Regions from separate parts of the Pseudomonas sp. NY15372 genome, predicted to be linked through region 1. Evidence: predicted binding sites of a transcription regulator. Region 1 holds the regulator's gene; the other holds the start of a gene.
The links. The regulator FliA, encoded in region 1, starts transcription of late flagellar genes. The targets are predictions, from matches to a motif close to CTAAAGTTTNNNNNNNNNNNGCCGNTAA.
Positions count from the first base shown of each region.

Region 1 (3,487 bases):
CGGTCAGTGTGCAGTTGCAGGACGAGCCCAGCGAGGAGGCAATGGCCGACATGTTCGCTGATCTCTACCACAACCCTGGCAAACGTGCGGGTTGACGAATGGACATCGCAAAGTACCTACACGAAAGGGGCGCTGTTCGACCCCTTGTGTGGCCTGGGCCCCGAGACAAGGTAAAGAACAAACATGGGTAGCATGCATCCCGTACAGGTGATCGCCGTGACCGGCGGCAAAGGCGGCGTCGGCAAGACCAACGTTTCAGTTAACCTGTCCCTGGCCCTGGCTGACCTGGGGCGGCGGGTCATGCTGCTGGATGCCGACCTGGGCCTGGCCAATGTCGACGTATTGCTGGGCCTTTCGCCCAAGCGCACCCTGGCCGATGTCATCGAGGGGCGTTGCGAACTGCGCGACGTGCTGCTGCAGGGACCGGCAGGCGTACGCATCGTGCCGGCGGCCTCCGGTACCCAGAGCATGGTGCACCTGGCGCCGGCGCAGCATGCCGGCCTGATCCAGGCATTCAGCGAAATCGGCGACAACCTCGACGTGCTGGTGATCGACACCGCCGCCGGGATCGGCGATTCGGTGGTCAGCTTCGTCCGAGCCGCCCAGGAGGTGCTGCTGGTGGTGTGCGACGAGCCTACGTCCATCACCGATGCCTATGCCCTGATCAAGCTGCTCAACCGTGACTACGGCATGAATCGCTTCCGCGTTCTGGCCAACATGGCGCAGAGCCCGCAGGAAGGGCGCAACCTGTTTGCCAAGTTGACCAAGGTCACGGATCGGTTCCTGGACGTCGCCCTACAATACGTCGGTGCCGTGCCTTACGACGAATGCGTGCGCAAGGCGGTGCAGAAGCAGCGGGCGGTCTATGAGGCCTTCCCTCGGTCCAAGTGTGCATTGGCCTTCAAGGCCATCGCGCAGAAGGTCGACAGCTGGCCGCTGCCTGCCAACCCGCGCGGGCACCTTGAGTTCTTCGTCGAGCGCCTGGTGCAACCCACCAGTGCAGGGCCGGTACTATGAATGCAAGTGGTTACAAGATGTACAGCAGGGCGGCGCGCGATGCCCAGTATGAACTGGTCGAGCGTTATGCCCCGCTGGTCAAGCGCATCGCCTATCACCTGCTGGCACGCTTGCCGGCCAACGTGCAGGTCGAGGACCTGATCCAGGCGGGCATGATCGGCCTGCTGGAAGTGGCCAACAAGTACGACGCCAGCAAGGGCGCCAGCTTCGAGACCTACGCCGGCATCCGCATCCGTGGCGCCATGCTCGACGAGGTGCGCAAGGGGGATTGGGCGCCGCGTTCGGTGCACCGCAATACCCGCATGGTCAGCGATGCGATCCGTGCCGTTGAAGCCAGAACCGGTCGTGACGCTAAAGATCATGAAGTTGCTGCCGAACTCCAATTGAGTCTCGATGATTATTACGGGATCTTGAACGACACCCTGGGCAGTCGCCTGTTCAGCTTCGACGACCTATTGCAGGACGGCGAACACGAAGGGCTGCACGAGGATGGCGCCAGCGGCCAGCAGGAGCCGGCGCGGGACCTGGAGGACGAGCGCTTCCAGGCCGCCCTGGCCGAGGCGATCGCCAACCTGCCGGAGCGCGAACGCCTGGTCCTGGCGCTGTACTACGACGAGGAGCTGAACCTCAAGGAAATCGGTGAGGTGCTTGGGGTCAGCGAGTCGCGCGTCAGCCAGCTGCATAGCCAGTGCGCGGCGCGCCTGCGCAGCCGCCTGGGAGAATGGCGCGCGCGTTGAGCCAGGGTTCGCCGCAGTCGTTGTACGTTGTACCGAATTGATTGAATGCGCGCTCGGGGGGCCGGGCGCGTTAAAGACTGCTTGGAGGTCTAATTGAACAAAGACATGAAAATCCTCATCGTTGACGACTTCTCGACGATGCGGCGGATCATCAAGAACCTGTTGCGTGACCTGGGCTTCACCAACACCGAAGAAGCCGACGACGGCACCACGGCGCTGCCGATGCTGGAAAACGGCCATTACGACTTCCTCGTGACCGACTGGAACATGCCTGGCATGTCCGGCATCGACCTGCTGCGCAAGGTCCGCGCCCACGACCGTCTCAAGGGCATGCCAGTGCTGATGGTCACCGCCGAAGCCAAGCGTGACCAGATCATCGAAGCCGCCCAGGCCGGGGTCAACGGCTACGTGGTCAAGCCTTTCACGGCCCAGGTGCTCAAGGAAAAGATCGAGAAGATCTTCGAACGCGTCAACGGCTGAGTCACGTCAGGGGGCGCCATGGAGCAAATGAATACATCGCTCGGGGAGTTCGAGACGACCCTGAAGAAGCATGCCCAGGAACTGGTCGAGAGCCTCGAGCGCGGCCGGTTCGGCGAGGCGGTGCAGCTGATTCACCAGCTGAACCAGACCCGCGACCGTGGCCTGTACCAGGAAGTCGGCAAGCTCACCCGCGAGCTGCACAGTGCAATCGTCAGCTTCCAGATCGACCCGCGCATGCCGCAGGCCGAGGAAGTCTCGCAGATCACCGACGCCACTGAACGCCTGTCCTATGTGGTCAAGCTGACCGAGGGCGCGGCCAACCGGACGATGGACCTGGTCGAGGCCGGCACCCCGGTGCTCAACGACCTGGTGGCCGAGGCCCAGAGCCTGAGTGCCGACTGGCAGCGCTTCATGCGCCGCGAAGTCGCAGCGCCCGAGTTTCGCGAGCTGGTCAAGCGCGTCGACAGTTTCCTGACGCACAGTGCCGAGGGTAATCGCAAGGTCGCCGGCCACCTCAACGATATCCTCCTGGCGCAGGACTATCAGGACCTGACCGGCCAGGTGATCAAGCGCGTGACCGCGCTGGTCACCGAGGTGGAAAGCAACCTGCTCAAGCTGGTGCTGATGGCCAGCCAGGTGGACCGTTTTGCCGGTATCGAACACGACCACCAGCAACTGCGCGCTGAAAAAGATCAAGAAAAACATCCGACTCGGGGTGAAGGTCCGCAGATTCATGCCGATAAGCGTGAAGATGTCGTGTCCGGTCAGGACGACGTCGACGATTTGCTGTCCAGCCTGGGTTTTTAAGGAGCACGTTCAATGAGCTTCGGCGCCGATGAAGAAATCCTCCAGGATTTCCTGGTAGAGGCCGGCGAAATCCTCGAGCAATTGTCCGAGCAGCTGGTCGAGCTGGAAAGCCGACCCGAAGATGCCGACTTGCTCAACGCGATCTTCCGTGGTTTTCACACTGTAAAAGGGGGCGCCGGTTTCCTTCAGCTCAACGAGCTGGTGGAGTGCTGTCATATCGCCGAGAACGTGTTCGACATCCTGCGCAAAGGTGAGCGCCGGGTCGATGCGGAACTGATGGACGTGGTCCTCGAAGCGCTGGACACGGTCAACAGCATGTTCGGCCAGGTGCGCGAGCGCAGCGACATCACCCCGGCCACGCCAGAGCTGCTGGCGGCCTTGTCGCGCCTGGCTGAGCCTGCCGGTGCCGACAGCGCCGCGCCCGTCGTCGAGGCGCCGGTGGCGGC
Region 1 is NZ_JBLUPY010000006.1:49,416-52,902, forward strand. Features, by position in the region: gene flhF (flagellar biosynthesis protein FlhF) at 1-95, shown strand, start outside; gene fleN (flagellar synthesis regulator FleN) at 184-1,017, shown strand; gene fliA (RNA polymerase sigma factor FliA) at 1,014-1,754, shown strand; gene ACNFG0_RS06855 (chemotaxis response regulator CheY) at 1,860-2,234, shown strand; gene ACNFG0_RS06860 (protein phosphatase CheZ) at 2,253-3,041, shown strand; gene ACNFG0_RS06865 (chemotaxis protein CheA) at 3,054-3,487, shown strand, end outside.

Region 2 (3,487 bases), on a different contig from region 1:
GACCGCTTCGCCGGAAGGTGTTGCGGCCTACCTGAGCGAGAACGCTGGCAAGCTGTAATTGCCACGCGAATAAAAAAACCGGCCTTCATGGCCGGTTTTTTTATGTTTCGCCGTTTACAACGCCTGGATCAGTCGTTGAAATCGCGCCAGCCGCCCATTTCCTTCCAGCGGTTGACGATGCCGCAGAACAGCTCGGCGGTCTTCTCGGTGTCGTAGCGTGCCGAGTGGGCTTCACGCCCGTCGAAGTCGATGTCGGCACTTTGGCAGGCTCGGGCCAGGACGGTCTGGCCGTAGGCCAGGCCAGCCAGGGTAGCCGTGTCGAAGCTGGAGAAGGGGTGGAACGGGTTGCGCTTGAGGTCGTTGCGCGCCACGGCAGCATTGAGGAAACCCAAGTCGAAGCTGCTGTTGTGGCCGACCAGGATGGCCCGCTTGCAACCATTGGCCTTCAATGCCTTGCGCACCCCGCGGAAGATGTCGGTGAGCGCGGTTTCTTCGCTCACTGCCATGCGCAGCGGGTGATCCAACTTGATACCGGTGAATTCCAGGGCCGCCGGTTCGATGTTGGCCCCTTCGAAGGGCTCCACCCGGTAGAAGTAGGTGTGCTCCGGGAACAGGAAGCCTTTTTCGTCCATGCCGATGGTAACGGCGGCGATTTCGAGCAGCGCGTCGGTCGCGCTGTTGAAACCACCGGTCTCCACATCCACCACCACGGGCAGGTAACCACGGAAACGCTCGGCCATCGGATGGCGAACGCCGCTGCCTTGACCTTCCTGGTCGTCTTCGTAGAACGCTTCGCTCACGCCTTCTCCTCCAGCAGACGCCAGCGCAGTTTTTCACCGGCGCGCAGCGGAACCACGGTGTTGTCACCAAATGGCAGGCTGTCAGGAGCGGTCCACTCGTCACGGACCAGGGTGATGGTGTCGGTGTTCGCTGGCAAGCCATAGAACGCCGGGCCGTGCAGGCTGGCGAAACCTTCGAGCTTGTCCAGCGCATTGCGCTGTTCGAAGGCCTCGGCATACAGCTCGATGGCCGCATAGGCGGTATAGCAGCCGGCGCAGCCGCAGGCGGCTTCCTTGGCGTGACGGGCATGGGGCGCCGAATCGGTGCCGAGGAAGAACTTGCTGTTGCCGCTGGTGGCCGCGTCCAGCAGCGCCACCTGGTGGGTGTTGCGCTTGAGGATCGGCAGGCAATAGAAGTGTGGGCGGATACCGCCGACCAGCATGTGGTTGCGGTTGTACAGCAGGTGCTGGGCGGTGATGGTCGCGCCGACGTTGGCCGGGGCCTGCAGGACGAACTGCGCGGCATCGGCGGTGGTGATGTGTTCGAACACCACTTTCAGCGTGGGGAAGCGCTCGACCACGCGGGCCAGGTGCTCGTCGATGAAGCGTTTCTCGCGGTCGAACACATCGACCTCGGCACGGGTCACCTCGCCATGCACCAGCAGCGGCATGCCGGTTTCGGCCAAGGCTTCGAGGGCTGGCGTGATGTTGTCGATGCTGGTCACGCCCGAGTCGGAGTTGGTGGTGGCGCCGGCCGGGTACATCTTGGCGGCATACACGAAACCGCTGGCCTTGGCCGCGCGAATATCCTCGGCGCTGGTGCGGTCGGTGAGGTACAGCACCATCAGCGGCTCGAAGCGGCTGCCCGCCGGACGTGCGGCCAGAATACGCTCGCGATAGGCACCTGCCTCGACGGCGTTGCGTACCGGCGGGACCAGGTTGGGCATGATGATGGCGCGGGCGAAGGTACGCGCCACGTCGCCAACGGTATGGGGCAGGACGGCACCATCGCGCAGATGGATGTGCCAGTCGTCGGGACGCAGAAGGGTCAGGCGATCGGACATTGGGGATTCCAGGCGGGTCGAACTCAAGGGCCAATGCTACCGGAAAACCCCGGTAGGAGCACGGCTATCAAGTTTTCCCGCTGGCGTCCGATAGCCTGCAGGTAAGCCGTCAGAATCTGTGGAGCCACCCGTGCGCCAGCGTTACCTAGCCCTTCTTACCCTGTTTGCCAGCCTGCCGGCCGGGGCGTTGACCTTCCAGACGCGCGTGGAGAATGTCGCCTGGAGCGTCGAGGGCGACCCGTTCGAATGCCGGCTGTCCCAGGCGATCGACGGTTTCGGCAGCGGCGAGTTCGTCCGCCGTGCCGGCGAGCAGGCGGTTTTCCGGTTGCGTTCGGACAGCAACGCGCTAGGGGCGGGCAGCGCGACGTTGCTGGCCGCGGCAGCGCCTTGGCAACCTGGTCGAGGCGACATCAATCTCGGGGCCGTGCGCATGGGGCGCAGCGGGGTGTTGTTCACGTCGTCCCAGGGGCAGGCCAGCCGGCTGATCAATGGCCTGCTCGACGGGCGCAGCACGGTGGTGCGCAACTATGCCGGCGAAGGCGGCAGGCCCATGGAGGTGCGTGTATTGCCGGTCAGCTTCGTCAAGGCCTATGGTGACTACCAGGCATGCGCCGGCAAGCTGCTGCCGATGAACTTCGACCAGGTCCGCCAGACCCAGGTCGGTTTCCCGCGCGGTATCGAGCTGGACAGCGCGGCTCGGGCGCGCCTGGACGTGATTCTCGACTACCTCAAGGCCGACCCGTCGGTGAACCACATCGAGCTCGATGGCCACGCCGACAACAGCGGCAGCCGCCTGACCAACCGCGACACCTCGCGCCGCCGGGCCCTGGCGGTCGCCGACTACCTCAAGGCCCATGGCGTGCCGGAGGATCAGATTACCGTGCGCTTCCATGGCGAACGTTACCCCCTGGCCCGGAACAACAGTGCCGCCAACCGGGCGCGCAACCGCCGGGTGAACATCCAGCTCGAGCGTGTCGCCCCGGTCGAGAAACCGGTGGAAAAGCCCAAGGCAGAGCCCGCCCCGGCTCCCGCTGCCGCAGCCCCAGCGGTGCCTGACCCAGCGCCGACGCAGGCCCCCGCAGGAAAAAAATCCTGACTGAGGCGATAGTCGCGCTCTTGACTGTTCCTGTCGCTTTGTCATCACAAGCTGTCGCCCCATTGTAAATATTTCAGTGGGGCCGGTAGAATCAACCGCTTTCCGTACAACCCCGTGGAGTGATGGCATGGCGGACGTAAAAAAGGTCGTACTGGCGTATTCCGGCGGCCTTGATACTTCGGTGATTCTCAAGTGGCTGCAGGATACCTATAACTGCGAAGTGGTGACCTTCACCGCTGACCTGGGTCAGGGCGAAGAGGTCGAGCCGGCCCGCGCCAAGGCACAGGCAATGGGCGTCAAAGAGATCTACATCGACGACCTGCGCGAAGAATTCGTGCGCGATTTCGTGTTCCCGATGTTCCGCGCCAACACCGTCTACGAAGGTGAGTACCTGCTGGGTACTTCCATCGCCCGTCCGCTGATTGCCAAGCGTCTGATCGAAATCGCCAACGAAACCGGTGCCGATGCCATTTCCCACGGCGCGACCGGCAAGGGCAACGACCAGGTACGTTTCGAACTGGGTGCCTACGCCCTGAAACCAGGCGTCA
Region 2 is NZ_JBLUPY010000007.1:52,964-56,450, reverse strand. Features, by position in the region: gene ACNFG0_RS07865 (peroxiredoxin) at 1-58, shown strand, start outside; gene rnt (ribonuclease T) at 129-740, opposite strand; gene pyrC (dihydroorotase) at 797-1,843, opposite strand; gene ACNFG0_RS07850 (flagellar protein MotY) at 1,974-2,939, shown strand; gene ACNFG0_RS07845 (argininosuccinate synthase) at 3,067-3,487, shown strand, end outside.
Region 2: the regulator FliA is predicted to act here: its motif matches at 1,910-1,937, upstream of ACNFG0_RS07850 (flagellar protein MotY).